4 regions of the Desulfocurvus thunnarius genome follow, and region 1 is predicted to be linked to each of the others. Evidence: riboswitches for the same ligand, from Rfam matches in the RefSeq annotation. Region 1 holds a riboswitch; each other region holds the start of a gene.
What was found. Region 1 has a riboswitch for cobalamin ahead of metE (5-methyltetrahydropteroyltriglutamate--homocysteine S-methyltransferase). Riboswitches for the same ligand answer to the same signal wherever they lie in the genome.
Positions count from the first base shown of each region.

Region 1 (7,203 bases):
TCAGCGCCGGGCCGTGGCCGTGGCCGCCGGGCCCGGCGGCGAAGGCGGCCAGGACGGGAAGGACGACGAGGGCGCGGACGGGGCGGGCGACGTGCTCGTGGGCCGCAGCCAGGCCATGCAGGGGCTCTACAAGGCCATCGGCCGCGTGGCGGGCACCGGGGCGACCGTGCTCGTGCGCGGCGAGTCGGGCACGGGCAAGGAGCTGGCCGCCCGGCTGGTCTACCAGCACGGCCCGCGCAAAGACGCGCCGTTCGTGGTCATCAACTGCGTGGCCATTCCCGAAACGCTTCTGGAAAGCGAGCTGTTCGGCTACGAGAAAGGCGCCTTCACCGGCGCCGTGGCCCGCCGGGTGGGCAAGATCGAGCAGGCCGACGGCGGCACGGTGTTCCTGGACGAGATCGGCGACATGCCCCTGCCCATTCAGGGCAAGCTCCTGCGCCTGCTGGAGGAACGCAGCGTCGAGCGCCTGGGCGGCATGGGCCCGCGCCGGGTGGACGTGCGCATCATCGCCGCCACCAACCGCGACCTGGAGGCCGCCGTGGCCGAGGGCCGCTTCCGCGAGGATCTCTACTACCGGCTGCGGGTGGTCACCCTGTGGCTGCCGCCCCTGCGCGAGCGCGAGGGCGACGTGGACCTGCTGGCCGACCACTTCCTGGCCCGCCATGCCCGGGCCATGGGCGTGCCCGCCCCGGGCTTCACCGACGCCGCCCGCCGGGCCCTGGCCGGGCACTCCTGGCCGGGCAACGTGCGCGAGCTGGTCAACGTGGTCCACAAGGCGCTGATCTTTTCGCGCGGGGCGCCCCTGGGGGCCGACGAGGTGCTCGGCGCCATCCATGGCGACCGGCCCGGCGAGACCCCGCCGGGGGACGATTTCCACGAGGCCGTGGGCCGCTTCGTGCGCGCCCGGCTTACGCGCGGCGGCGAGCACGTGCTTGACGAGGTGGTCGATCTTTTCGCGGCCCGGACCATCGAGGAGGCCCTGCGCCTGACCGGCGGCAACCGGACCCAGGCCGCGCGGCTGCTGGGCGTCTCGCGGCCGACGCTGCTGGCGCGCATGGACAAGTACGCCATCCGCGTGCAGGCCCTGGTGTCCGGGCGCAGCGAGGGGCGCGGCGAGGGCTGAGGCAAGGCCGGAGCCATGGCCGCAACCGGGATCCGGCTCCGGCCCGCAAATTTCTTGCCCTGAACCCCGGGGCACACTAGACTGCCTGAATCGATCCGCACCCGGGAAACGGAAGACGGTGTAAATCCGTCGCGGACGCGCCACTGTAACCGACACGAAACCCCGCCACGCCCACTGCGGCCCCAGCCGTGGGAAGAGCGTGGCCCCATGGGGGTCGGAAGCCAGGAGACGCCCCGGGTGCATGGAGCACGACTGTCTCGCGAAATGGACAGACATGCGCAGCCGCCCGGGGAGTCCTCCCGGGGCGGTCCCGCCTTGTGGCGTCTTCGTTTCGAGTGTCGTTGCTCCCTTTCACCAACGTTTTGCTGAAAGGAGTGACAGATGGAAAGGCACATTCCCGGTTTCCCGCGTATCGGCGTCCGCCGCGAACTCAAGGCGGCCCTGGAGGGCTGCTGGCGCGGCGAGGTGACCCTGGAGGGCCTCGCGGCCACAGGCCGCGAGCTGCGCCTGCGCCATTGGGACATCCAGCGCCGCGCCGGGCTGTCCCTGGTCGCCGTGGGCGACTTCTCGTTCTACGACCACGTGCTCGACACCGCACTGATGCTCGGGGCCGTGCCCCGGCGCTTCGCCGGGCCGGACGTTGCCCCGGACACAGCCCCGGGCTCGACCCCGGAGCTGGCCTTCCGCATGGCCCGGGGCGACGCCGCACGCGGCGTCGCGGCCATGGAAATGACCAAGTGGTTCGACACCAACTACCACTACATCGTGCCCGAACTGGAGCCCGGCCAGCGCCTGGGCCTGACCTCGCGGGCCCTGGCGGACGACGTGCGCCTTGCCCTGGAGCACGGCCACCGGCCCAAGGCGGTGCTGCTCGGCCCGGTGACCTTCCTGGCCCTGGCCAAGGGCATGGACGGCCAGGACCCGTGGGCCCGGCTGGACGAGGTGCTGGGAGCCTACGCGGCCCTGCTGGCCGAACTGGACGGCCTGTGCCCGTGGATTCAGATCGACGAGCCCATCCTGTGCACGGACCTGCCCGCCCAGGCCCGGGCAGCCTTCCCGCGCGCCTGCGCGGCGCTGAACGGCGCCGTGGGCCGCAGCGGGCTGCTGCTGGCGGCCTACTTCGGCGCCCTGGACGGCCCGGGGCTGGACCTGGCCCTGGCCTCGGGCTGCCGGGGGCTGCACGTGGACCTCGTGCGCGGGGCGCGCAGCCTGCCCGCGCTGCTCGACCGGATGCCCGAGGGCATGGTGCTCTCGGCGGGTGTTGTGGACGGGCGCGGCATCTGGCGTACGGACCTGCGCCGGACCGTGGCCCTGCTTGAGGACGCGGCCCGCCGCCGGGGGCCCGAGGGGCTGATGGTCGCCTCGTCGTGCTCCCTGCTGCATGTGCCCGTGGACCTGGACGCCGAAACGGACCTGGACCCCGAGGTGCGGGGCTGGATGGCCTTCGCCACCCAGAAATGCGCCGAACTGGGCGCCCTGGGCGACCTGCTCGAAGGGCGCGAACGCCCCGGGGCCCTGGCCGCCAGCGACCGGGCCGTGGCCTCGCGGCGCGACAGCCCCCTGACCCGCGACCCGGCCGTGCGCGCGCGCTGCGCGGGCGTGGACGAAGCCATGCTGCGCCGTAAGAGCCCCTACGCCGTGCGCCGCGAGGCCCAGGGCTGGCTGGACCTGCCCCTGCTGCCCACCACCACGATCGGCTCCTTCCCGCAGACCGCCGAAATCCGCCGCCAGCGCAAGCTGCTGCGCGACGGCGCCATCGACCGGGCGGGCTACGAGGGCTTCCTCCGGGAGGAGATCGCCCGCGTGGTGCGCATCCAGGAGGATCTGGGCCTGGACGTGCTCGTGCACGGCGAGGCCGAGCGCAACGACATGGTGGAGTATTTCGGCCAGCAACTGGCGGGCTTCCGCTTCACGGGCAACGGCTGGGTGCAGAGCTACGGCAGCCGCTGCGTCAAGCCGCCGGTGATCTGCGGCGACGTGAGCCGCCCCGGGGCCATGACCGTGCCGTGGATCACCTACGCCCAGTCCCTGACCGCGCGGCCCATGAAAGGCATGCTCACCGGGCCGGTGACCATCCTGTGCTGGAGCTTCGTGCGCGACGACCTGCCCCGGGCCGAGGTCTGCCGCCAGTTGGCCCTGGCCGTGCGCGACGAGGTGCACGACCTGGAGGCCGCCGGGGTGCGCATCATCCAGATCGACGAGGCCGCCTTCCGCGAGGGCATGCCCCTGGCGGCGGCCGAGCGCGGGGACTACCTGCGCTGGGCCGTGGACTGCTTCCGGCTGGCCACCTCGGGCGTGGACGACGCCACCCAGATCCACAGCCACATGTGCTACAGCTCGTTCAACGACATCCTCCCGGCCATCGCGGCCATGGACGCCGACGTGATCAGCATCGAGTCCAGCCGCAGCGGCATGGAGCTGCTCCAGGCCTTCCGGGAATTCGACTACCCCAACGCCGTGGGCCCCGGGGTGTACGACATCCACAGCCCGCGCGTGCCCTCGCGCGGGGAGATGGTCGGCCTGCTGCGCGCGGCCCTGGCGCTCATCCCCGCCGGGCGGCTGTGGGTCAACCCCGACTGCGGCCTGAAGACCAGGGCCTGGCCCGAAACCCTGGAATCCCTGCGCAACATGGTGGCGGCGGCCCTTGAGGTCCGCGCCGGATTGAGCGGAGCGGGCGGGCAGGACTGACGGGGCCCCACCAGAGGAAACCGCAAGGAGGCCGCGCCCGCCCGGGCGCGGCCTCCGTTTTTGCGACCCGCGGCGGCCTTTTCGCCCGGGGCGGAGTTTGGTATCATGGTGCGGACCACAAGACCAGAAGCCAGGCCCGCGCCGCCCTTGGGCCCCGGGCCGCCAGCCGGGCGTCCTTCGGCCCGCAGGAGCAGACCATGCCCAGCCTCCCCCTCGACGCCGCCCAGGCCCTGGGCGAACGGATTCTCACCCGGCACGACGTGGGCCCGGAAAACGCCGCCGTCACCGTGCGCGCGCTGCTGCGGGCCGAGATGGAGGGCATTCCCTCCCACGGCTTTTCGCGCCTGCCGTCCTACGCGGCCCAGGCCGCCAGCGGCAAGGTGGACGGCCACGCCGTGCCGCGCGTGGAGCGCCCCCGGCCCGGAACGGTGCTGGCGGACGCACGCTGCGGTTTCGCCTTCCGGGCCCTGGCCGACGGGCTGCCCGTGGCGGCGCGCGCGGCCCGGGAGCAGGGCGCGGCCCTGCTGGCCGTGCGCAACTCGCACCACGCCGGGGTGCTCGGCTTCCCTGTCGGCGATCTGGCCCGGGAGGGCCTGCTGGCCCTGGGGTTCGCCAACACCCCCGGGGCCCTGGCGCCCCACGGCGGCTCGCGGGTGACCTTCGGCACCAATCCCCTGGCCCTGGGTTGCCCGCGCGCGGCCGGGCCGCCGCTGGTCATCGACCTGTCCATGGGCGTCATGGCGCGGGGCAAGATCATGCTGGCCGCCAGGGCGGGCGAGCCCATCCCCGAGGGCGTGGCCGTGGATGCCCAGGGGCAGCCCACGCGCGACGCGGCCCGGGCCCTGGATGGCGCGCTGCTGCCCTTCGGCGGCCCCAAGGGTTCGGCCCTGGCCCTGCTGGTGGAGATCATGGCCGCCGCGCTGACCGGCGCGTCCCTGGCTTTCGAGCTGGAGCCGCTGACCCTGTTTTCCCCTGACGGCCCGGCTCCGCGCCTGGGCCAGAGCTTCCTGGTCCTCGACCCGGCGGCCAGCGCCGGGGAAGGCTTTGCCCGGCGGGTGGAAACCCTGCTCGCACAGGTCGCGGACCAGCCCGGCGCGCGCCTGCCCGGCGACCGCAGGACGGACCTGCGCCGCGCCGCGCGCGAGGCCGGGGCCATCGACCTGCCCGCGACGCTGCACGCGCAGCTCCTGGACCTGTGCTGAACGGCGGCGGCCCGCATCCGCAGGCCGCCGCCGTGTTCTTGCCGTGCGGGTCTGCCGCCGCACGCCGCCTTGCCCCGCCCGTCGGGCCGCTTGAAGCCCGTCGCCCAACTGACCCCGGCGCCCCCCGTGCCCGTGTCCCTTTTCCCGGGCGCCTCCTCCCGCCATTGCGCGCGGGCGGGCTCGCGCGGATCGGCCCGCACCCTTCCGCAACGCCCGGCGCGGCCGCCCCGCTCTCTTCCGCTCCCGCCGCGTCCCTGCCCGCCCGCCTTGCCCGGGCGCCCAGTTCCCACGCGACTCCGCCGCCGGGCGCGCCCTTTCCTTGGGCCGCGAAATGCGCTATGCCCTGCCGATAGATTATTCCACAACCCCTGCACCCGAGGTGTCCTGCCCCATGAAACGTCGTGAATTCCTGAAGAAATCCGGCATGGGCCTGGCCGCTGGCGTGGCCGCCGGCGCCGTGGCCGCCCCCGCCGTCCTGGCCAAGCAGTCCTTTTCCTGGAAGATGGTCACCTCCTGGCCCGCCGGGATGCCCATCCTGCAAACCGGCGCCGAGCGCTTCGCCAAGCTCGTGGGCGAGATGTCCGACGGCGAGCTGACCATCGAGGTCTACGCGGGGGGCGAACTGGTGCCGCCCATGGGCGCCTTCGACGCCGTGTCCCAGGGCATGGTCCAGTGCTACCACAGCGCGTCCTACTACTGGGCGGGCAACCACCCCGGCACCCAGTGGTTCACCTCCGTGCCCTTCGGCATGAACACCGCCGGATACAACGCCTGGTTCCACGCGGGCAACGGCCTGGCCCTGTGGGAGGAGCTGTACTCGCGCTTCAACCTCGTGCCCCGGCCCCTGGGCACCACGTCCTTCCAGATGGGCGGCTGGTTCAACAAGAAGGTGGACTCCCTGGACGCCCTCAAGGGCATGAAGCTGCGCTTCCCGGGGCTGGCGGGCCGGGTCTACGCCAAGGCCGGGGCCGCGGTGGTCCTTCTGCCCGGCGGCGAGGTCTACACCTCGCTGGAGCGCGGCGTCATCGACGCCACCGACTGGGTCGGCCCCGTGCTCGACCTGCGCATGGGCCTGAACCGCGTCGCCAAGTACTACTACACTCCCGCCTGGCAGGAGCCCACGGGCTTCACCGAGGTGGTCTTCAACAAGGCCGCCTACGAGGCCCTGCCCGCGGACCTCAAGGCCGTGCTCGACGCCGCCGCCGCCAAGATGACCAACGTCATGCTGGCCGAATTCGACATCCAGAGCGCCCGGGCCCTGGCCGAAATCCGCGCCGAAGGCAAGGTCGAGATCGTCTCCTTCCCCGACGAGGTCCTGGAAACCTTCCGCACCCTGTCCGCCGAGGTGCTGGAGGAGGAGGCCGACAAGGACGCCATGACCCGCAAAATCCACGACGACTACAAGGCCTTCATGGCCGAGTGGCTGACCTGGACGGCGGTCACGGACAAGGAATACTTCGCGCGGATGGTCTAGCCCCGCGCCCGGGTGAAACCGAAGGGCCGCCGCTCCCGGGGGAGCGGCGGCCCTTTCGCGTTCGCGGGCGGCGGGCCCTCCGGCCCGGGGAGGGGTCAGCGCATGGCGGCGGGCAGCCACAGCAGAAGCTGCGGGAAGGCCACGCACAGCGCAAGCACCAGAAGTTGCAAGAGCACGAAGGGAATGATGCCCTTGTAGATGGCGCCCGTGGACACCCCGGGCGGGCACACGCCCTTGAGGTAGAACAACGAGAAACCGAAAGGCGGGGTCAGAAACGAGGTCTGGAGGTTCACGGCGAAGATCAGCGCCAGCCACACGGGGTCGAACCCGGCCTCGACGAGCAGCGGGGCCACCACGGGCACCTGGATGAAGGTGATCTCGATGAAGTCCAGGAAAAAGCCCATGACGAAGATGAGCGCCATGATGACCGCCAGCACGCCCCACTTGTCGAAGGGCAGCCCGGCGATGAAGTCGCGCACCATGTGGTCGCCGCCCAGGCCGCGGAAAACCAGCCCGAAGGCCGTGGCGCCGACCAGGATGATGAAGATCATGCTCGTCAGCCGCGCGGTGGATTCCGTGACCTCGCGGAGCATCTTGCGGCTCAGCTTGCCGTGGGCCGCGGCCAGGGCCAGGGCGCCCACGGCGCCCACCCCGGCGGCCTCGGTGGGCGAGGCCACCCCGGCGAAGATCGTGCCCAGCACGGCGATGATCAGCAG
Region 1 covers NZ_AP042411.1:2,933,056-2,940,258, reverse strand. The annotation lists gene ACZ5KV_RS12860 (sigma-54-dependent transcriptional regulator) at 1-1,123, shown strand, start outside; cobalamin riboswitch at 1,173-1,375, shown strand; gene metE (5-methyltetrahydropteroyltriglutamate--homocysteine S-methyltransferase) at 1,505-3,811, shown strand; gene ACZ5KV_RS12850 (Ldh family oxidoreductase) at 4,009-5,013, shown strand; gene ACZ5KV_RS12845 (TRAP transporter substrate-binding protein) at 5,405-6,487, shown strand; gene ACZ5KV_RS12840 (TRAP transporter large permease) at 6,583-7,203, opposite strand, start outside.

Region 2 (7,203 bases), 690 kb from region 1:
GGGTCGAAGTCGCCCAGGTTGCCCAGCAGGTAGCGCAGGGTGTTGCGGATGCGCCGGTAGGCGTCCACCAGCCGGGCCATGATGGCGTCGGAGTAGCGCACGTCGTCCTGGTAGTTCTCCGAGGCGACCCACATGCGCAGGATGTCCGCGCCGTACTTGTCCACGACCTCCTGGGGCGCCACCACGTTGCCGATGGACTTGGACATTTTCTTGCCCTCGCCGTCCACCACGTAGCCGTGCGTCAGCACCGCGCGGTAGGGCGCGCGGCCGCGCGTGCCCACGCTGGCCAGCAGCGAGCTGTGGAACCAGCCGCGGTGCTGGTCCGAGCCCTCCAGATACATGTCCGTGGGGAAGGTCAGCTCCGGGCGCTTTTCGGCCACGGCGGCAAAGCTCGTGCCCGAATCGAACCACACGTCGAGGATGTCGTCCTCCTTTTCCCAGTGGCTGCCGCCGCATTTGGGGCAGGTCAGCCCGGCGGGCACCACGTCCTCGATGGGCGCCTCGAACCAGTAATCGCAGCCGCGCTCGTGGGCCTCGAAGCGCGACACGATGTCCAGAACCCAATCCTTGTCGAACCAGGCCTCGTCGCAGTCCTTGCACAGCAGGGCCACGATGGGCACGCCCCAGGTGCGCTGGCGCGAGATGCACCAGTCCGGGCGGGTCTCGATCATGCTGTGGATGCGCTCGCGGCCCCAGGCGGGAATCCAGCGCACTTCGTTCTGGATGGCCTCCAGGGCCCGGGCGCGCAGGCCGTTGCGTTCCATGGAAATGAACCACTGGGTGGTGGCGCGGTAGATCACCGGCTGCTTGCAGCGCCAGCAGTGCGGGTAGGAGTGGCGGATCTTCTCCTGGGAAAGCAGGGCGCCGCGTTCCTTCAGGGTTTCGATGACCTTGGGGTTGGCTTCGTCCACGCGCAGCCCGGCGAACAGCTCCACGCTGGGCAAAAAGCGCCCGGAGTCGTCCAGCGGGCTCAGGATTTCCAGGCCGTAGCGCAGGCCGGTGTCGTAGTCCTCGCGGCCGTGGCCCGGGGCGGTGTGCACGCAGCCGGTGCCCGCGTCCAGGGTCACGTAGTTGGCCAGCACGACCCGGGACGCGCGGTCGTAGAACGGATGGCGCGCCACGGCGCCCTCCAGGGCCGCACCCTTGAAACGGGCCACGACCTCCGGCGCCTGCCAGCCGAAGCGCGCGGCGCAGTCGGCCAGCAGCGCCTCGGCCAGAACGTAAAACTCCCCGTCCGCGCGCACGGCCACATAGTTGAACTCGGGATGCAGGGCCACGGCCATGTTGGACGGCAGGGTCCAGGGCGTGGTGGTCCAGATGACCACGAAGGCCCGCGCGGGGTCCACCCCCGGGGCGACCTCGGCCAGCCTGGCGTCGGGCAGGGGGAAACGCACGTAGACCGAGGGCGAGGTATGGTCGTGGTATTCGACCTCGGCCTCGGCCAGGGCGGTCTTGCAGTCGTTGCACCAGTAGATGGGCTTCTTGCTGCGCACCACCGAGCCCTGGCCCATGAAATTGCCCAGCTCGCGGGCGGTGGCCGCCTCGTAGACCGGGTTCATGGTCAGGTAGGGCTCGCTCCAGGTGCCCAGCACGCCCAGGCGCTTGAACTCGCCGCGCTGCACGTCGATCCACTTGCGGGCGTAGTCGCGGCAGATTTTGCGCACGGTGACGGCGGGCAGGTCGGTCTTGCCCTTTTCACGCAGCTCCTGGGAGACCTTGTGCTCGATGGGCAGGCCGTGGCAGTCCCAGCCGGGCACGTACTCGGCCTTCAGCCCGCTCATGTTGCGATGCTTGACGATGATGTCCTTGATCGTCTTGTTCAGCGCGGTGCCGAGGTGGATGTGTCCGTTGGCGTAGGGCGGCCCGTCGTGCAGCACATAGCGCTCCCGGCCCTCGTTGGCGGCGATCATGGTGCCGTAGACATCGATCTCTTCCCAGAACTTGAGCATCTTCGGCTCGTTGCCGGTCAGGTTGGCCTTCATGGGAAACGCCGTGGACGGCAGATGCAGGGTCTTCTTGTAGTCGCTCATGCGCGGGGGTCCCTATGTTTTAGATATGACGGGCCGGGTTTGAAGCGGGAGACAACCGTAATCAAGTCGGTTGGAAAGTCAAGGCCGGAGCGGAGCTCCGGAAGCGGGAGGGAAGAACGGGGCAGCCATGTATTTTCAATGTATTTCCAGCGCATTGAAAGCACGACAAAGAAAGGCGGCCAAGGATGCATGGTGACACCGCGGGCGCTTTGGGCTAGAAGGGCTCTTCGCATCCTGGTCGCCCCTCGGGGCGTGAAAAGGGAACCCGGTGCAACTCCGGGGCGGCCCCGCCGCTGTGATTCCGGCCCTGCGCGCCGCGCAGGGAAGCTCCTGCTCTTGATGAATCCACTGCCCCGCCGCGCGCGACGCGCCCCGGGGCGGGAAGGAAAGAGCCAGGACCGGAAGAGCCAGAAGACCTGCCGGATGCCCGCGCGCCTGCCGGCGGACGACGAGGGCATTCGTCCGCCGGGCCGATGCCCCCGCGCATCCCGACGCGCCCCCGGCCCGGCATGTCGCCGGGGCCCCGGGCCCTTCCACCGCACCCGCTTCAGGCCGCCCACCTGACATGTCGCAAGGAGGTTTCCATGCGATCTGTCCCGCGCCGCCGCCCGGCCCTTTCCGGGCTGCTGCTGGCCCTTTTCATGGTTCTGGCCATGGCGCTTCCCGCTTTTTCCGGGCATAGCGCCCCGGCCAAGGACAAGTCCGCCATCCTCGTGGTGGCCTTCGGCACCTCGGTGCCCGAGGCCCGCAAATCCTTCGACGACATGGACGCCGCCGTGCGCGAGGCCTTTCCCGGCATGCCCGTGCAGTGGGCCTTCACGTCCAACATCATCCGCGAAAAGCTGGCCGCCGAGGGCCGCGTGACCGACTCGGTGCCCGTGGCTCTGGCCAAACTGCTCGACGCGGGCGTGACCCGGCTGGCCGTGCAGTCCCTGCACGCCATTCCCGGCGAGGAATTCCACGAAAAGCTCGTCCACGTCGTCACGAATTTCGACGGCTTCAAAAAGGTCGCCATCGGCCAGCCGCTGATGAGCACCGACGCGGACATGGCCGCCGTGGCCGACACGCTGCTGGCGACCTTCGGCCCGCAGCGCGCCGAGGGCGAGGCCCTGGTCTTCATGGGCCACGGCACGCACCACCCGGCCAACATCTACTACCCCGGCCTGCAATGGTACCTGGAGCAGCGCGACCCGCTGGCCCTGGTGGGCACGGTGGAAGGCACCCCGGGCCTGGAGTGGGTCGTGGCCAAGCTTAAGGAGAAGGGCGCCGCCAAGGCCCTGCTGGTGCCGCTCATGTCCGTGGCGGGCGACCATGCGCGTAACGACATGGCCGGGGACGAAGACGATTCCTGGAAATCCGTGCTGGCGGGCGAAGGCATCGCCGCGCGGCCCGTGCTCCAGGGGCTGGCCGAGCTGGCCCCGTTCCGCGCGCTGTGGCTGAACCATCTGCGCCAGGCCGTTGCCGGGCTGGACGAGAACTAGAATGCACGGCGGCGGGGCGGCGGACGCGGGCCTGACGGCCCCGGGCGCGCGGCGCTGGCGGCTTGGGCCGCTGGCGGCGCTGCTCGGCATCGCTTCCGCCGCCTCACTGGCGGCGGCCTGCCTGTGCGGGCCGCTGCCCATCCCCCCGGGCGAGGTTCTGGCCCACCTGGGCGCGGCCCTGGGACTGCCCGTGGGCCACGGGCAGGACCCGGCCCACGCCGTGGTGGTGGTGGACATCCGCCTGTCCCGGGCCTGTCTGGCCTGGCTCACCGGGGCGGCCCTGGCCATGGCGGGCACGGTGTTCCAGGGCATCCTGCACAACCCGCTGGCCGATCCGTTCACCATCGGCGTGTCCACCGGGGCGGCCTTCGGGGCTTCCCTGGCGCTGTTTTTCGGGCTGGCGGCGCTGCCCGTCTGGGCCGGGGTGGGGCTCTTGCCCGTGGCGGCCATGGCCGGGGCCTTCGCGGCCCTGGGGGCGGTCATCGCCCTGGGCCGCGTGGGCGGGCGCCTGCGCCGCGAAACGGTGGTCCTGGCGGGCATCGTGGTGGCCACGTTCCTGGGCGCGCTCATCTCGCTGCTCAAGGCCCTGGACGAGGAGTCCGTGGCCGGCATCGTCTTCTGGGTCATGGGCTCGTTGCAGGGGCGCGGCTGGGCCCACGTGGGCTTCGCCCTGCCGTATTTCCTGACCGGCGGGCTGCTGGTGGCGGCCCGGGCCCGACAGTTGGACCTGCTCTCCCTGGGCGACGCCCAGGCCCGGGCCCTGGGGCTGGACGCCGACCGCGCGCGGCTGGCGCTGCTGCTGGCGGCCAGCCTGCTTACGGGGGCGGCGGTCTCCGTGTCCGGGGTGGTCGGTTTCGTGGGGCTGGTGGCGCCGCACCTGGTGCGCCTGGCCCTGGGCGCGGAGCACCGGCCGCTGGCCGTGGTGTCGGCCCTGGCCGGAGGGCTGCTCCTGCTGTGGTCCGACGTGGCGGCGCGCACGGTGCTGCCCCATGGGCAGGAGTTGCCCGTGGGCGTGGTCACGGCGCTGCTCGGCGGGCCGTTTTTCTGCCTTGTGCTGCGGCGCCGGGCGCGCGGGGGCGGGCTGTGATCCGCGCCGAGGCCGTGCGCTGCGGCTATGGCCGGGCGGAGGTGCTTCACGGCGTCTCCCTGGACGTGGCCCCCGGAGGCCTCACCGGGCTGCTGGGCCCCAACGGCAGCGGCAAGACCACGCTGCTGCTGGCCCTGGCCGGGGTGTTGCCGCTCTCGGGCGGACGGGTCACTGTGGAGGAGGCGGGGGAGGGCGCCGCCGCCCGGGCGGACATGCACGCCCTGCCCGCGCGGCGCCGGGCGCGGCTGGTGGCCTGCGTGCCCCAGCGGCTGGACATGGCCTTCGCCCTGCGCTGCTCGACCCTGGTGCTCATGGGCCGCTTCGCCCACGGCCCGGCCCTGGCCGGACCCGGCGAGGCCGACCGCCGCGCCGCCCGCGAAGCCATGCGCGCCACCGGAGTGGAACACCTGTGGGACCGTCCGGCGGACGCCGTGTCCGGCGGGGAACTGCAACGGGTGCTGCTGGCCCGGGCCCTGGCCCAAGAAACCCCGGCCATGCTGCTGGACGAACCCTCGGCCAGCCTGGACATGGCCGCGACCATCCGCCTGTTCGACCTGCTGCGGACCCTGGCCGGGCAGGGCCGGGCGGTGCTGTGCGCCATGCACGACCTGAACCTCGCCGCGCTGTACTGCGACACGCTGGTGTTTCTCAAAGACGGGCGCGTGGCCTGCGCGGGCCCGGTGAAGGACGTTTTCCATGAACGGACGCTTTCGGACATCTACGGCACGGACATCCGCGTGGGGGCCCATCCGCTCACCGGCGCGCCCCAGGCCCATTTCGTTCCCGGCGCTGGCCCTGGCGCTGGCGGCGCTGCTGGCGGCGGCCCCGGCCCGGGCGGAGATTGCGGTCGTTGACGGCCTGGGCAACGCGGTGCGTCTGGAGGCTCCGGCCCGGCGCATCGTGGCCCTGTATGGCGCGTTCAACGAAATCCTGGTGGAAATGGGCCTGGGCGGACGCATCGTGGCCCGGACGGTGGCCGACGAGGACCTGCCGGAGGTGGCGGCCCTGCCCGCCATCGGCACGCACATGCGGCCCAACCTGGAGATGGTGCTCGGCGTAAAGCCCGACCTTGTATTGCAAATGAGCGCGCGGGCCGGGGCCTCGGAGCCGGTGGAGGCCCTGCGGCGCCACGGGGTGCCCGTGGCCGAGTTCAACCCCGGGAGCTTTGCGGAGCTGTTCGCGACCATCCAGGCCGTGGGCACGCTTACGGGCGAGCCCGAAGCCGCCGGGGCGCTCGTCGCCCGGATGCGCGCGCGGCTGGAGGGCGTCGCCCGTTGCCTGGACGGAGCCGGGGCCCGGCCCAAGGTCTTTTTCGAGGTTCGCGCCCAACCCCTGCTGGCGGCGGGGGCCGGGGGCATCGTAGACGACGTGATCCGCCGCGCGGGCGGGGCCAACGCGGTGAGCGAGGCCCAGCGGCTGGTGCGCCTGGGCGAGGAAGCCCTTTACGGGCTGGACCCGGATGTGTACGTGGTCCAGCGCGGACCGATGAACGAAGCCCCGCAACCGCTGGACCGGCGGCCCCTGCTGGCGGCCCTGCGCGCCGTGCGCCAGGGGCGGGTGCTGGAAGTGGACGAACGGTTGTTTTCGCGCCCCGGGCCGCGCTCGGCGCTGGCCGTGGAGGCCCTGGCGCGGTTCCTGTATCCTGAACGCATGAAGGAATGTCAGCTACAATGAACGGTTACGGCACTCTGTACGGCGTGGGCACCGGCCCTGGAGACCCCGAACTGCTGACCCTCAAGGCCGTGCGCGTGCTCGGCGCGGTGGACCGCGTGTACGCGGCGCGCTCCAGCGGCAACGCGCATTCGGTGTCCTACGGCATCGTGCGCCCGCATTTGCGCCCCGGCACGGAGGTCACGCCCCTGGCCTTTCCCATGACCCGCGACCAGGCCGTGCTGGACGCCGCCTGGGCCGACAATGCAGCCCGGGTGCTGGCCGACCTGCGCGCGGGGCTGGCCGTGGCCTTCCTGACCCTGGGCGACCCGCTGACGTACAGCACCTTCGGCTACCTGCTGCGCACCCTGCGGGCCATGGACCCGGAAGTGCCCGTGCAGGTCGTGCCGGGCATCACGTCCTACCACGCGGCGGCCGCGGCGGCGGGGGTGGTCATCGCCGAGGGCGAGGAGACGCTGGCCGTGGTCTCCGGCGCCAAGGGCGGCCGACGCCTGCGCGAGGCCGCCCAGGCGGCGGACAGCTTCGTGGTCCTCAAGGCCTACAAGCAATACGCCGACCTGACCCGGACCCTGGACGAACTGGGCCTGCGCGAACGCGCCGTGCTCATCAGCAACTGCGGCCACGAGGGCCAGACCATCACCCCCACCCCGACCCCCGAGGCGGGCGCGCCGGGGTATTTTTCGCTGGTGCTGACGCGGAAGTAGACGCGTGGCTCTTTCACAAACCACATACGCCCCGCAATCCTCGGACTGCGGGGCGCCTGTTTTCATTCCGCCGGGCAGGAGCCGGGGCGGAGCGGGTCAGTCGATTTTCTCGAAGAATTCCTTTTCCGCTCCGCACTTGGGGCAGACCCAGTCGTCGGGCAGGTCTTCCCAGGCGGTGCCGGGCTGGATGCCGGTTTCGAGGTCGCCTTCGGCGGGGTCGTAGACGTAGC
Region 2 covers NZ_AP042411.1:3,839-11,041, reverse strand. The annotation lists gene ileS (isoleucine--tRNA ligase) at 1-2,030, opposite strand, end outside; cobalamin riboswitch at 2,249-2,468, shown strand; gene ACZ5KV_RS00055 (sirohydrochlorin cobaltochelatase) at 2,615-3,511, shown strand; gene ACZ5KV_RS00050 (FecCD family ABC transporter permease) at 3,513-4,598, shown strand; gene ACZ5KV_RS00045 (ABC transporter ATP-binding protein) at 4,595-5,452, shown strand; gene ACZ5KV_RS00040 (ABC transporter substrate-binding protein) at 5,469-6,272, shown strand; gene cobI (precorrin-2 C(20)-methyltransferase) at 6,269-6,973, shown strand; gene ACZ5KV_RS00030 (rubredoxin) at 7,070-7,203, opposite strand, start outside.
Region 2: it holds a riboswitch for cobalamin, as region 1 does, so the genes downstream of both, ACZ5KV_RS00055 (sirohydrochlorin cobaltochelatase) here and metE (5-methyltetrahydropteroyltriglutamate--homocysteine S-methyltransferase) in region 1, are expected to answer to the same signal.

Region 3 (7,203 bases), 620 kb from region 1:
AACATCGGCAGGGGGCCGCGCCAACGCTTGATGAGCTTGCGCTCCTCGAGATAGGGGATGTCGTGATCAGCCATCTTGTCCTCCTCTGAGGTTATGGGCCGCTGCGGGGCTTGCGCGTCGTGCTCCGGCGCGCATGGCCCGTAAAACGGCCCGGGCCAGTTCTTCCTCATGCATCGCTTCCACGGGCAGCCCCAGGCGCCGCCCCTCCAGGCGCAACATGGCGGGCGAAAATTCCGGCGGCAGGGCGGCGAGGGCGCAGGACGCCCCCTGCCCGGCCTGCGGAAAAAGCGTTTCGCCCGCAACGGGGGAAGGCGGGGCGTGCCATGCCCCACGCAGGAAATTCCTCCGGCTGAACGTGGTCATGTCTCTTCTCCCATGCATTGCAAAAGGCAGGTTGCATATGCGGCCACGGCGGCCGACGCTGACTGCGGATCCGCGTGGCGCAGGCCGTGCAGCGTTCGGGCAAGATGCTTGAACAGTTCTTCGAGGCGCGCGGGCGGGCAGTCCAGCAGCAGCCGCGTGAGCGCGTGGACATCCGGCAGGGTGGCGGCCCCGGCTTGGGCCAGCCGGGCGTTGCCTGTGGCCTGCAGCAGGATGGAGAAAAATTGCAGATGGTTCTGGGCGAACAGGTGCATGTCGCCCGCGTGCAGGGCCATGCCCGTCGAGGGCAACTGCCGTTCCAGCGTCAGCATGACCGACGGCGCGAAGGACGGCTGCGCCGCCGTGAGCAGGTGCGGCATGACGATGCGAAAAGCCCGCAGGCTGTCCGCGAGGCTCGCGTTGTCGGCGCGGCAGGGCAGGGCGCGCACGAAGGTTCCGCTGCCGCGCCGCGTTTCGAGGATGCCCCGTCCCACCAGGGTTCGCAGGGCGGTGCGCAGGGTCGGGCGGCTTACTCCCAGCTCGTCGGCCAGCAGGCGCTCGGCGGGCAGCCGCTCGAACAGGCTCCAGCGGCCCTTGAGAAGGGCTTGTTCCAGGCGGCGTTCCGTGTTGGCGGGTGTGGTCATGGCTTTCCCCTACAAATTTGTTACGAAATGATTCTGCACATTGGCCAATAGTGTGGCAATATTTCTATGTTAGTGCTTTGAAATGGTTTTAACACTTTGATATTAAAAGAAAACGTTTTGCAATTTGGTATGACCAAAGAATCTTGAACCTGCCTGTTGCGACTGTTTCGCGGGCCTGATACTGCTTTTATTCTGTTTTTGATTGCGAGTTAACCAGATTGGTATAGCCAATTTTGAAGTAAAAAGGCTTGCCCCGGGTGGGCATCTAATCTAGGGCCAGGTCAGCCAGCCGGAGCCGGGGGCGTCCGACGGGGACAAAGGAGTTTGCATGCCGCGTTTTTCGCAGTGGCGGAACGGGTTTCCGGGCTTGTTGTGGAGCATCTGGCGGCGGGAGTCGCGTCTGAAGCTGTTCACGCGGTGGCAGGTGGACGGCGTGGACGTTTCCCTGTTGCTCAAGAATGCCGGCTATCGCAAACAGGCGGTCATGCCGGAGGATTATCCCCTGCTGGTGGAGTTCTGGGACATGATCCACGCCGCGCGCCCGGCGGCGGCCATTTTCCGGCTGCGGGCCGACGCGGGCCGCAAGCCGCTGATGCTCCAGGGCTGGCCCGAGCCCGGCGAGGAGGTGTACAGCGGTTTTCTGAAAGGGGCCTTCCTTCCCGGCGGCTACGGTTCGGAATGCTACAACGCCCAGCTCAGCATGCGCGTGGGCGATGCGGACTACCCCGTGTTCACCATCGACCTGGAAGGCTGCGCCATCAGGGAGGCCAACGCGGCGGCCGACGGTCTTTTCATGCGCCGGGCGGACGATGCCGGTCGCCTGTCCATGGCGGACGTGGCGCCGCAGCATCTGGGGGCGCAGCTTATGAACGCCGCGCGCCAGGCCGTGCGAAGCGACGCGTGGTCGGGCAAGCTCATGCTCGGCAATGCGGAGCGCGGTCTGTTTTCGGCGCATGTGCGGCTGACGCCCTGGGGCGGGCCGGAAGACCGGGTGGTGCGCGTGGCCCTGGTCTGCGTGGAGGCGAAAACGCTGCTGCGGCCCTTCGACACCGCCAGGGACGAAGCCCTGCGCCCCGGCGACCTGCAACCGGCCCTGGAAAACCTCTGGAACGCATGCGGCCCGGAAGTGGACGGCCTCATGCTTTCGCACATCCAGGCGGGCAGCGGCAAGGTGACGGTCTTCGGCGTGGGGCGGGCGTTCACCAGCCTGGAATGGGGCGCGACCCATGCCTACGAGGGCACCATCGCCCAGGACATCGAGCGCTTCGATCTCGGTTCCCTGCTGGTGGAGGATACGCTGAACAGCGTCAAATCCGTGGACTGGGCGCTTTTTGCGCCCCAGGGGGTGCGTTCGTACTACGCGCGGCCCTTTTACGCGGAGCATGGCCTGCATGCCGTGCTCATTCTCGCCAGCCGCAAGGCCAAAACCTTCGGCACGGACGCCGACGCGCGCTATGCCGACGTTGCGGAGGCCTTCGGGCGGCTTTTGCGGCGCTGGCGGCAAAAGCCGTAACGGGCGCGCCGGGATGGGAACAAGGGCATGCGGCGTTGTCGCGTGCCCTTGTTCTTTTTGGGCTGCATGCCCATGCCCCGGAATTCCGGCAAGAACCACGCGGGCGGGCGAGCCGCGGCCGGTTGCGGGCCCTTTGGCGCGCGGGGAGCACGACTTTAGGTTTTGACAGCGCATGGCACCAGCGGCTAGCCTTCCGGCGGATGGTTCTCCGCAAGGAGATGAAAAGGGAATCCGGTGTGAAACCGGAGCGGACCCGCCGCTGTGACCCGGCCCGCGCGCCTTGCGCGGGAGGCCGCGGCGCCCCACGATGCCACTGCCCCTTGCCGGGGCGGGAAGGCCGGGCGCCGTCCGGGGAGCCAGAAGACCTGCCGTCCGAATCTCCCGAGCACCGCAACGGGTCTTTGCGGCGGGGGGCTGGTCACGGCAGGGCGGCGCCCTGCGGGCCGCTCCTCCTCGCCCCGTCGGCGGTGCCATGGGAACCCACGAGGAGGGGGCATGTCCCACGCCGACCACGACCACGAGCATGGCCACGACCATGGCCATATCCACCACCACGACCACGACCACGACCATCACGACCCCGGCCGTGACGAGCATGGCCATGCCCACGGTCACGACCATCACGACCACTGTTGTCACGGCCACGATCACGGTCACCACCACCATCGCCCGCGCCCGGCACGCCCCGGCATTCTGCTGGCGGCCTTCGGCGTGGCCCTGCCCGACGCCCGCGCGGGCTACGAGGCCATGGAGCGCGAGGTGCGCGGGCGCTTCCCCGGGGTGCCCGTGCGCTGGGCCTACACGGCGCACAAGATCCGCCGCAAGCTCGCCGCCCGGGGCTTCGAGAACGATTCCGTGGCCGTGGCCCTCTCGCGGCTGCACGACGAGGGCGTGACGCACCTGGCCGTGCAGTCGCTGCATACGGTGCCCGGCGTGGAATACCACTGGACCCGGGACCAGGCGCATGTCTTCCGCCACCCGCGCAAGGGCTTCCTCGAGGTGGAGGTCGGCGGCCCGATGCTCATGGCCGGGGCGGACCTGGCCGCCGCCCTGGCCGCCCTGGCAGGATACCCGCCCCCGGAGCGCGGCCCGGGCGATGCTCTGGTCCTCGTGGGCCACGGCACCTACCACGAAGGGCACCGGCGCTACCTGGACTTCGAGGCCCTGGCCCGCCGCGACGACCCGTTGCTGTTCATGGGCACGCTCATGGGCGAGCCGGGCTGCGAGGCCGTGATCCGGCGGGTCCGGGCGGCGGGGGCGCGGCGGGTCTGGCTGCTGCCCTTCATGAGCGCCCCGGGCCACCATGTACGCGTGGACATCGCCGGGGACGGCCCGCATTCCTGGAAAAGCCGCATGACCGCCGCCGGGCTGGACGTGCGAACCTGCATGACCGGCACCATGGAGCACGGCCCGTACCGCGCCCTGTGGCTGGAGCATCTGGAAACGACATATCGGGCCGTGGCGCCGCAGCCTGCCACGCAGGGAGCATAGGCCATGCATATCTCCGAAGGCGTTTTGTCCGCCCCGGTGCTGCTCGCGGGCGGCGGCGTTTCTCTGCTCGGCACGTGGGTCGGCCTCAGGCGGCTGGATTACGACCACCTGATTACTGCGGCCACCCTGGCTTCGGCCTTCTTCGTCGGTTCGCTCGTCCATGTGCCCCTCGGCCCCAGCAGCGTTCACCTGCTGCTCAACGGGTTGCTGGGAATGATCCTCGGCTGGGCCGCTTTCCCCTGCATCCTGGTGGCCTTGCTGCTCCAGGCGCTGCTTTTTCAGTTCGGCGGCATCACGGTGCTCGGCGTGAACACCATGAACGTGGCCGTCCCGGCCCTCCTGTGCCGGTTCCTTTTGGCGGGGCACGTCCGGGCCGGAGGGCGGCGGGCCGCCGTGGCGGGGTTCCTGGGCGGGGCGGGCGCCGTGTTGGGCACGGCGCTCATGGCCGCGCTTTCGGTCGCCTTCACGGACGAGGGGTTTGCCGACGCGGCCAGGCTCATCGTCGTCGCACACGTCCCGGTCATGCTCATCGAGGGCTTTGTGACCATGTTCGCCGTAGGTGCCCTGGCCAGGACCCATCCAACCATTCTGGGGCTGGGCGACGGATTCCGGCCTGCCGCTTCCAAGGAGGTCACGCCATGCTGATCCGCGTGCTGCTCGCCGTCTTGCTGGTTACGGTTTCCGCGTTGCCCGCCAGCGCGCACAAGGTTCTGCTCAACGCCTGGGCCGAGGGCGCCATGGTCGTGGCGGAAATCGGGTTCAGCGACGGCAGCGCGGGCAGCGGAGCCAAGATCACGGTCCTGGACGGCACCACGGGCGAGGAGATCTTGTCCGGAGTCGCGGACAAGGCGGGATTCTTCGAGGCGGAGGTGCCGGGTGCGGCCCTTGCGCGCGGCAACGACCTGCGTGTGGTCGGCAACGCGGGCGCCGGACATCAGGCCGAAGCGATGGTGCCCATCGACGAGTTCGCCGGGGCGGTGCCCGCCGCGCCCGGGCCCGATTCCGCCGTCGAAGCGGGGAAGGGCGAAGAGAGCGGAGCGGCCCTTGCCGCCGCCTCCGGCTTCGCCCCCGAGGACCTCAAGGCCCTGATGCGCGAAGCCGTGCGCGAGGAGATGAAGCCCTTGCGCCGCGAACTGACGGCCCAGGCCAGGACCGGCCCGGACCTGAGCGCCATCCTCGGCGGCATCGGCTACATCTTCGGCCTGGCCGGGGTGGCGGCCCTGGCGGACACCCGGCGGCGCCGCAAGGACTCCGTCGGGTGATGCTCCGCGACGTGCCGCTGCCCACCTCCGGCCCCCTGGCGCGTCTGGATGTCCGTCACAAGCTCCTGGGCGCCGCGGGGCTGACCTGTGCCATGGCCCCCCTGCGGACGCAGGGCGCCGCTTTCGCGGCCCTGGGGCTGGGGCTGGCGCTGCTCGCGGCCGGGCGCGTGCCCCTGCGCGGCGTGTTGCGGCGTCTGGTCCCGCCCAACGGGTTCTTCGCGTTCATGCTGGCCGCCCTTGCCCTGACGTACCCCGGGCGCCCCTGGCCCTTGTGGCCCGCCGTGAGCCAGGACGGCCTGCTGCTCGGCCTGCGGATCATCGTGAAGGGCAACGCCATGTTCTGCGTCCTGCTGGCCCTGGTCGGCACCTGCACCGCGGCCTCGGTGACCCAGGGGCTCCAGCGTTTGGGGCTGCCGCGCAAGTTCGTGCTGCTCCTGGCCTTTTCCTACCGGCAGATCTGGATCACGGCGGGCGAGTTCGAGCGGTTGCGCCTGGCCTGCACGGCGCGCTGCTTCGAGCCGGGCATGAACCTGCACACCTACCGGACCATCGCGAACCTGCTTGCCCAGACCCTCGCGGGCAGCCTGCACCGGGCCGGGCGCATCCAGGATGCCATGGTGGCGCGCGGCTTCGACGGCCATTTCCGCACCTTGGAACCCGAAGCCGCACCCTCGTCGACCGGGCCCGCGGTCGTCGGGCTGCTGTTTGCCCTCGGCCTCGGCCTGACGCTGCTGGACCGGGGCTGGCTGCCATGACGGCCATAACGGCTCTGGAACAGGCCGTCGTGCGCTACCCGGGGCGCCCGGACGCCGCGCTCCGCGCCGTGGATTTCGCCGTACGTTCGGGCGAGCGCGTGGGGCTGGCGGGCGACAACGGCAGCGGGAAAACCACGCTCCTGCTGGCCCTTGCCGGGCTGCGGCCCCTGGCCTCGGGGCGGCTGCTCCACGGTGGCCGGCAGGTCGTCTTGCGGGAGCAGTTGCGGCGGTTGCGCCGGGATGTGGGCATCGTCTTCCAGAATGCGGACGACCAGTTGTTCCTGCCCACGGTGCTGGAGGACGTGGCCTTCGGGCCGTTGAACCTGGGCTGCGGCCAGGAGGAGGCCCGGGCGCGGGCCGTGGAAACCCTGGGCACCCTGGGCGCGGCCGGGCTGGCCCACGCGCCGACGCACACCCTGTCCGGCGGACAGAAGCGCATCGTGGCCCTGGCCACCGTGCTGGCCATGCGGCCCCGGGCCGTGCTGCTGGACGAACCCACCAACGACCTGGACGCGCGAGGCGTGGCCCGGCTTGAGGAAATCCTCGTGACGGGAGGGCTTGCCCTGGTGCTCGTGTCCCACGATCACGCATTCCTCGCCCGGGTCGCCACCAGGACGGTCTGCCTGCACGACGGCGCGATCCTCGCGCCGGGGTGAACCGTGGCGGCCACGGCCGGACGGCGGAAGCTCTTCTCTGGGAATTCACGGGGAATACGTGTTGTTCCCGGCGGGAGGAGAGCGGAGCGGCTCCGGCACCCCGGGCCGGGTTTCGTCTTCCTTCCGTTGCGGCGTTTCCGATCCGTCTGACAGCGGCCCCGACGGGCCGTCTCCGTTCCCGCCCGCCGGGCCAAAGCCCATGCGCGGCCTGCTCTTTTGTTTTTATCCTTGACGCATCTCCGGGCGCCGCCTAAAGAGGAACTTGACTTTCATTATCAACCTCAATTGGGGTGCGCAGTCGGCGCGGGGCGGGGCCCCGCGGCGCCGCGCAAGGGAAAGGAGCAGGCAAGCCATGACTGGCCCAAGAACGCTCAAGACCGTGCTCGCCGGGGAAAAGGCCTTCATCGTGGGCATCGACGCCGGATGCAAGGTGCAGTCGCGCCTGGAGTCCCTCGGGCTTCTGCCCGGGGTGGAGGTGGACGTTCTGGCCAACGGCGGCGGGCCGATGCTCGTTTCCGTGGG
Region 3 covers NZ_AP042411.1:3,550,981-3,558,183, forward strand. The annotation lists gene ACZ5KV_RS15745 (hypothetical protein) at 1-74, opposite strand, end outside; gene ACZ5KV_RS15750 (hypothetical protein) at 67-363, opposite strand; gene ACZ5KV_RS15755 (FadR/GntR family transcriptional regulator) at 360-1,004, opposite strand; gene ACZ5KV_RS15760 (PAS domain-containing protein) at 1,333-2,517, shown strand; cobalamin riboswitch at 2,702-2,904, shown strand; gene ACZ5KV_RS15765 (sirohydrochlorin cobaltochelatase) at 3,013-4,008, shown strand; gene cbiM (cobalt transporter CbiM) at 4,012-4,653, shown strand; gene ACZ5KV_RS15775 (hypothetical protein) at 4,647-5,270, shown strand; gene ACZ5KV_RS15780 (energy-coupling factor transporter transmembrane component T family protein) at 5,270-6,025, shown strand; gene ACZ5KV_RS15785 (energy-coupling factor ABC transporter ATP-binding protein) at 6,022-6,681, shown strand; gene ACZ5KV_RS15790 (FeoA family protein) at 7,034-7,203, shown strand, end outside.
Region 3: it holds a riboswitch for cobalamin, as region 1 does, so the genes downstream of both, ACZ5KV_RS15765 (sirohydrochlorin cobaltochelatase) here and metE (5-methyltetrahydropteroyltriglutamate--homocysteine S-methyltransferase) in region 1, are expected to answer to the same signal.

Region 4 (7,203 bases), 1.6 Mb from region 1:
CGCCGCCCCGGTCTGCGACGAAAACCTCGCCCTGCTGGACGCCTACACCGGCTTCCTCAAGGCCGGGGTCCAGCCGCCGTGGACCTGGCGCAGCTTCGCCCAGTGGCTCGCGCACCTGGAGGCCCTGCCCCTGGGCACCAACGTGGTCAGCTTCGTGGGCCACGGCACGCTGCGCATCGCGGTCATGGGCTTTTCGGACCAGCCCGCCAGCCCCGCGCAGCTTGCGGCCATGCGCGAGCTGGCCGCCCGGTGCATGGCCGAGGGCGCCGTGGGCATGACCAGCGGGCTGATCTACGCCCCGGGCATCTATGCGAGCGCCGACGAACTGGTGGAGGTGGCCCGGGGGCTGGCGCCCCTGGGCGGGCTGTACGAAAGCCACATGCGCAACGAGTCCGACGACGTGGTGGCCAGCGTGGCCGAACTCATCGAGGTCGGGCGGCGCGCGGGCATCGCGGCCCAGATTTCGCACCACAAGGCCTGCGGCATGCAGAACTACGGGCGGGTGGTCGAGACGCTGGCCCTGGTCGATCAGGCCCGGGCCCAGGGCCAGGACGTGACCCTGAACTTCTACCCCTACGACGCGGCCAGCACCACCCTGCGGGCCCTCCTGCCCGCCTGGGTCCAGGAGGGCGGCATCGAGGCCCTGGCCGCCCGGCTGGCCGACCCCGCCGTGCGCGAGCGCCTGCGGGCCGAGATCGAGGACGGCCCCGGCGGCTGGGACAACTACTACCGCAACAGCGGCGGGGCCAAGGGCGTCATCCTGCTCTTTTTCCCCAAGACCCCGCAGTACGAGGGGCGGACCCTGGCCGAAGCCGCGGCGGACATGGGCCGCCACCCCCTGGAGGCGGCCTTCGACCTCATCATCCGCAACCGGGGCGAGGACAACTGCGCCTACAAGATGATCAGCGAGGCGGACATGGAGCGCATCATGCGCCACCCGGCCGCCATCGTGGCCTCGGACTCCATCCCCTGCGCCCCGGGAGGCAAGTCGCATCCCCGGCTCTCGGGCACCTTCCCGCGCGTGCTCGACCGCTACGTGCGCCAGCGCAAGGTGCTGTCCCTGGAAGAAGCCGTGCGCAAGATGAGCGCCCTGCCCGCCCAGCGCATGGGCCTGTACGACCGGGGCGTCATCGCCCCCGGTCTGGCGGCGGACCTGGTGCTCCTGGACATGGAGCGCCTGCGCGACAACGCGACCTTCGCCGACCCGGCCGCGGCCCCCGAAGGCATCGACCTGGTCGTGGTCGGCGGAGCCGTGTGCATGCGCGACGGCCAACCCACGGACGCGCGCCCGGGCCGGGTACTGCGCCCGCGCCGCGCCGGAGGCTGAGGCCCCCTGCCCCCCGGAGCGGAACCCCCTCCCGCACGGGGGGCAGGGCATACGGCCAGACGCGAAAGGCCCGGGAGCGATCCCGGGCCTTTCGACGTTTCCCGACGGCCGTGCCGCCTCGCGGCCTACTCGGCCCGGGCGTAGCCCAGGCGGGCCAACATGCTGCGCCACTGGAGGTCGTCCTGCTCGCAGGCCTCCAGTTCGCGGCAATGGCCCTGGGCGGCGATGAGGCCGTTGTCTTCCAGGTACGCAAGGATGCTGCACGCGCTGGTGGTCACGTCCTCACGGTCGGTGTGGCAGACGATCTCCGCGTCGACAGGCGCCTCGTAGGGGTCGGAAATGCCCGTGAAGTTGCTGATCTGCCCGGCGCGGGCCCGGGCGTAGAGGCCCTTCACGTCGCGGCGCTCGGTGACCTCCAGCGGGCAGTCCACAAACACCTCGACGTACTTTTCCAGCAGCGTGCGGTTCTGCTTCCGGGCTTCGGCATAGGGCGCGATGGCCGCCACGATGCTGATGACGCCGTGGCGGTTGAGCAGGTGCGACACGAAGCCGATGCGCCGCACGTTCACGTCGCGGTCATGGCGCGAAAAGCCCAGCTCGGAGCTGAAGTTGGTGCGGATGATGTCGCCGTCCAGCAGTTCGGCGGCCAGCCCCCGGCGGCGCAAATCCAGGAAAACGGCCCGCGACAGGGTGGTTTTTCCCGCTCCGGAGAGCCCGGTGAACCAAAGGGTGAAACTCATGGGGCTGATTTTCTCCCATTCGGGGTTGGGTTTCAAGGCCAAAAGCAGCGCCAGGAAACTACAAAGCCCTGCAAAAAATGGCAAGCCCCGCCCGGTCTTCATTCAAGGGAAACACGCCGCGAACGGCCCACGGCGCCTGGGGCATGCCGGAAACAAATTCCCGGCCCGGCCCAAAAGGCGCCCGCACGGATGCGGGCGCCTTTGCCGTCAACAGGCCCGGCCGAAGCGGAGCGGAGCCTCAGGGCTCTTCGTCCTCCTCACCCTTGCCGACCATTTCGGCGATCTGGGTCAGCACCTTGCCCCGGTTCTGGGCCACGCGCTTCCACTTGCGCTTTTCCTTCTTCAGGGCCGCCACGGTGTGCAACAGGTCCTGGATGGTCCGCAGGGACGGGTCGCGCAGGCCGGTCCCGCCCCGGCGGATGAGTTCATCCACATGCTGCTGGATGGCGGCAAGCTGGTTGGCGTCCAGGATCATGCGCCGCGGCTCCGGCTAGGCGCCGACGCAGAAGCTGGCCTGCGAGTAAGTCTGCCGGTCCTTGTACTCCTCCTGCTTGCCCTTGTTCCAGCGGCCCACGGGGCGGTAGTAGCCCACCACGCGGGTGTAGACCTCCGTGGCCCGGTTGCAGGTCGGGCAATGGAAGTGCTCGCCGTACAGGTAGCCGTGGTCCCGGCACACCGAAAAGGTCGGCGTCACGGAGACGTAAGGCAGCTTGGTCAGGCTCATGGCCTTGAGCAGGAAGTTCTTCACGCTGGTTTCGTCCGGCGCGGCCTCGCCCAGGAAGGTGTGAAAGACCGTGCCGCCGTTGTAGAGCGTCTGGAGCTGGTCCTGGTGTTCCAGGGCGAAGATCACGTCGCCCGTGGCGCCGGGGGGCAGCAGGGTCGAGTTGGTGTAATAGGGCACCTCGGTGCCGGAGGTCCGGATGTCCGCGTAGAGTTCCTTGTCGATCTTGGCCAGCCGGTAGCAGGTGCCCTCGCCCGGGGTGGCCTCCAGGTTGTAGAGGTGTCCGGTTTCCTCCTGGAAGCGGACCACCAGCCCGCGCAGGTGGTTGAGCACCCGGCGCATCAGGCGCAGGCCCGAGGGCTCGTCGATGCCCTTGCCCAGCAGGTTCAGGCAGGCCTCGTGGCCGCCGATGAGCCCGATGGTCGAAAAATGGCCCTTGAAGCCGTTTTTCAGGTAGCGCCGGGTGAAAGGGAACATGCCCGCCGCCAGATTGGCCTCGACCATCTTGCGCTTGAATTCCAGGGATTCCTTGGCCAGTTCGGCGTACTCCTCCACCAGATCGAGGAAATCCTCCTCGTTGTGCGCCAGATAGGCCAGCTTGGGCAGGTTCAGGGTGACCACGCCCACCGAGCCCGTGAGGTCGCCCGAGCCGAACAGGCCGCCGGTCTTCTTGCGCACCTCGCGCAGGTCCATCTGCAACCGGCAGCACATGGAGCGCACGTCCTCGGGGTTCAGGTCGGAGTTGATGAAGTTCTGGAAATAGGGCGCGCCGTACTTGGCGGTCATGCGCAGGAGCAGGCCGCCGACCTCGCTGTCCCAGGGGAAGTCCTTGGTCACGTTGTAGGTCGGGATGGGGAAGGAGAAGATGCGCCCGTCGGCGTCGCCCTCGAGCATGACTTCCAGGAACGCCTTGTTAATCATCGCCATTTCGGCGGCGTATTCGCCGTAGGTCGAGTCCTGATGCGCACCGCCGATGATGATCGGCTCCTTGGCGATGTGCGAGGGCGGCACCACGTCGAAGGTGAAGTTGGTGAACGGGCTCTGCCCGCCCCAGCGCGAGGTGGCGTTCAGGTTGTGCAGCAGCTTCTGGATCTGCTGCTTGACGTCGGCATAGCTCAGGCCGTCGTGGCGGATGAAGGGCGCGAGGTAGGTGTCCACGTTGTTGAAGGCCTGGGCCCCGGCCCATTCGTTCTGCAACGTGCCCAGGAAATTGACCATCTGCCCGCACACGGCGTCGAAATGCCGCGCGGGCTTGGAGGAGCAGCGGTCCTCCAGGTTGAAGCCCTCCAGAAGCAGGTCGCGCAGGCTCCAGCCCGAGCAGTATCCGGCCAGGCCGAAGGACAGGTCGTGGATGTGAAAGTAGCCGTGGTTGTGCGCCGAGCGCACCTCTTCGGGGTATTTTTCCAGCACGTAGCGCGCCTGGACCGCCCCGGCCATGTGCAGGATCAGGCCCTGGAAGGAGTGGACCATGTTGGAGTTTTCGCTGACGCGCCAGTCGAGGTTGTCGAGGTAGCCCTCGGTGACGCCGACGATGTCCAGAAAGGCCTGGCCCTGGCTGCGCAGCTCGCGGCGCTTCTCGCGGTAAAGGATGTAGCGCTCGGCGACCTTGTACAGCCGGGCCTCCATGAGCACCTGCTGGACCATGTCCTGCACGTGCTCCTGCTCGGGGGCGTCCACGTCCGCGAGCTTGGCCTCGACCTTGCGCGCCAGGCGCTCGGCCAGGAGGGGGTCCTTGATGGCGCTGCTTTTGAGAGCCTTGAAGATGGCGTCGCCGATCCGCTTGGTGGACCAGGTTTCGACGCGGCCGTCCCGCTTGATGATCTGCGAAGGCATGGAATTCTCGCCGCGCGCCGCCGGTTGCGGAAGGGGGCACGCGAGGTCGCCGGTTGCGGCCGGGGGCGGCGGAACCGCCCCGGCCCGGCGCCGTTTGGGCTGGGTTGTTCGGCATTCCCGGTGCGGAGTCCGCGCTCCGAGCGGGAAGTATCGGCTTCAGGCAGGTCTTCTGGCTCTCCCCTTCCCCCTGCCGCCTTCCCGCGTCACGCAGTGGCACTTGGCAGAGGTCGCTTCGCGGCGGGGATCACAGCGGCGGGACCGCTCCGGCTTCGCACCGGATTCCCTGTTCGGGCCTTGCGGCCACCTGAAGGACATCAGACGGAGGCAGCATAGGAGAGAACCGGGGGGATGGCAAGGCGGGAGGAGGCAACCGCTCCTGAACGGCCTGCGCAGGCTGGAAAGACAAGGGAAAGATGACGGAGAAGGCCGCCTGGAAATCACCCCGCCAGGGGCGGCCGTGTCAGGGGAATACTCTCTCGGTCAGACCATCCGCTCCTGCCCGCGCAGCGCTCGGCGTGGGCGTGCTTGTAAAATCATCCACCCCGTGGTACATTTTACGCCATGAACAAGCGCACCATATATTCCCGGCTGCTGGAGGCTTTATCCGATACTCCCGTGGTTTTCCTGCGCGGAGCCCGGCAGACCGGCAAGACCACGCTGGTGAAGCAACTGGCGGAAGCCTCCGGCGAGGGTGAAATCAGCCGCCAGTACGTCAGTCTTGACTCCGCGACCGCATTGGCCGGAGCCCTGGACGATCCGGGCGGGTTTCTACAGGGGCTGAAAAAGCCCGCGATCATCGATGAGGCGCAGCGCGCTTCCGCCCTGATGCTGGCCATCAAGGAAGACGTGGACCGCGAGCGCCACGCCGGGCGGTATCTTCTGACCGGCTCGGCCAACATCCTGGCCTTGCCGGGAATCGCCGACTCGCTGGCGGGGCGCATGGAAGTGTTGACCCTGTATCCGCTCTCGCAGGGGGAAATAGCGGGCGTGCACGGGGATTTTATCCATGCGCTGTTCCAGAAGGATTTCCCGCCAAAGGACGCGGGCACGGCTTCGGTGACGAAGGACGCGCTTCTGGAAGCCCTCGCCGTGGGCGGCTATCCGGAAGTCCTCTCCCGGGCCAACCCGAGGCGCCGCGCCGCCTGGTTCGATTCGTACATCACCACCCTGGTGGAGCGGGACATCCGCGACATCGCCAGCATCCAGGACATCAGCGGACTGATCCGCCTGCTGCGCATGCTCGGCGTTCGCTCGGGGACGCTCCACAACCAGGCCGAGCTCTCGCGCAGCGTGGGGATGCCCGCCAGCACCCTGGGCCGGTATCTGCCCTTGCTGGAGGCGCTGTTCCTCGTCTGGTTCCTGCCTGCCTGGTCGAGCAACCTGGGCAAGCGGCTGGTCAAGGCGCCCAAAATCCATGTCTACGATTCCGGCCTGGCCTGCCATCTGTGCGGCGCGGACGCGGAACGCCTGGCCGACGATCCCATGCTGGCCGGGCGCCTGCTGGAGTCCTTCGTGGCCGGCGAACTCCTCAAGCAGAGCAGTTGGACCGAGCATCCGGTGACGCTCCACCACTACCGCTCCCAAAGCGGCGTGGAGGTGGACGTTGTCCTGGAAGACAGGGCCGGGCGGGTGGCCGCCGTGGAGGTCAAACTCGCCGCCAGCGTGACCGCGCACGACATCAAAGGCCTGGCCTCCCTGCGCGACGCGCTGGGAGATCACTTCGTCCGGGGCGTGGTCATCTACACCGGCCAGGAAGTCATGCCCATGGGCGACAGGATATTTGCCGTGCCGGTGGGGCTGATGGGCGGATAGAACCCCATGAAATAGCACAACTCCAAAAAAGCCTTGGTGCCCAGGGCGGGACTTGAACCCGCACAGCCTTGCGGCCCAGGGATTTTAAGTCTCGAAAATCATTGAATTAATACAGCAAGTTACGAGAGTTTAGTCAACGACATGAGGGAGTTGAATCATCATGCGTTTTCAACTTTCTTTACCTATTTTCAACCCCAGTGGAGCAAATTTGGAGCAAAAAACATTCAGATTGAACCTACTCATTTCTCCTTTCTAGGCCTACCAGCTCCAGGCCTCCGGCCTCCCCAAACCATTTCTGCTTCCCTTTCGAGCCAGACTTCTGCCCAAACCAAGTGCTCAACATAGAATCTAAAATACAACTCGCAATCAGCATAAAACATTTCTCTACGTTGCGAAACGTCCTCCGCTTCATCATTTCTCAACGGCTCTTCTAAACCTTTTATAATTTCCCTTGCTGAACCTAGGTTAATATTCTTATCTAATAAATATTTTTTGACATGAGGGAAAATATCAATCACCGCACTTGGTTTTTCTTGCCAAGCCTCATCGACAGTACGAACAACTTGGTCACTTTCCCCACATCCTCCAACATTCACCTTAGTCCCAACAATAACTAACTTGAGCTTTTGGGCGTATCGATCCGACAGCACATCGCCGTACATAGAATGCGTCTTCTTTGTTCCGTAAAGCATCCTGTATCTTTGTTGATATTCCTTACCTGTACCTAAATCAAAATGTTCATGGCATAGCCTCCGAGAGCAATCGCCACG
Region 4 covers NZ_AP042411.1:1,309,004-1,316,206, forward strand. The annotation lists gene ACZ5KV_RS05655 (N-acyl-D-amino-acid deacylase family protein) at 1-1,327, shown strand, start outside; gene cysC (adenylyl-sulfate kinase) at 1,453-2,067, opposite strand; gene ACZ5KV_RS05665 (hypothetical protein) at 2,306-2,542, opposite strand; gene ACZ5KV_RS05670 (ribonucleoside triphosphate reductase) at 2,558-4,621, opposite strand; cobalamin riboswitch at 4,764-4,944, opposite strand; gene ACZ5KV_RS05675 (ATP-binding protein) at 5,183-6,433, shown strand; gene ACZ5KV_RS05680 (hypothetical protein) at 6,673-7,203, opposite strand, start outside.
Region 4: it holds a riboswitch for cobalamin, as region 1 does, so the genes downstream of both, ACZ5KV_RS05670 (ribonucleoside triphosphate reductase) here and metE (5-methyltetrahydropteroyltriglutamate--homocysteine S-methyltransferase) in region 1, are expected to answer to the same signal.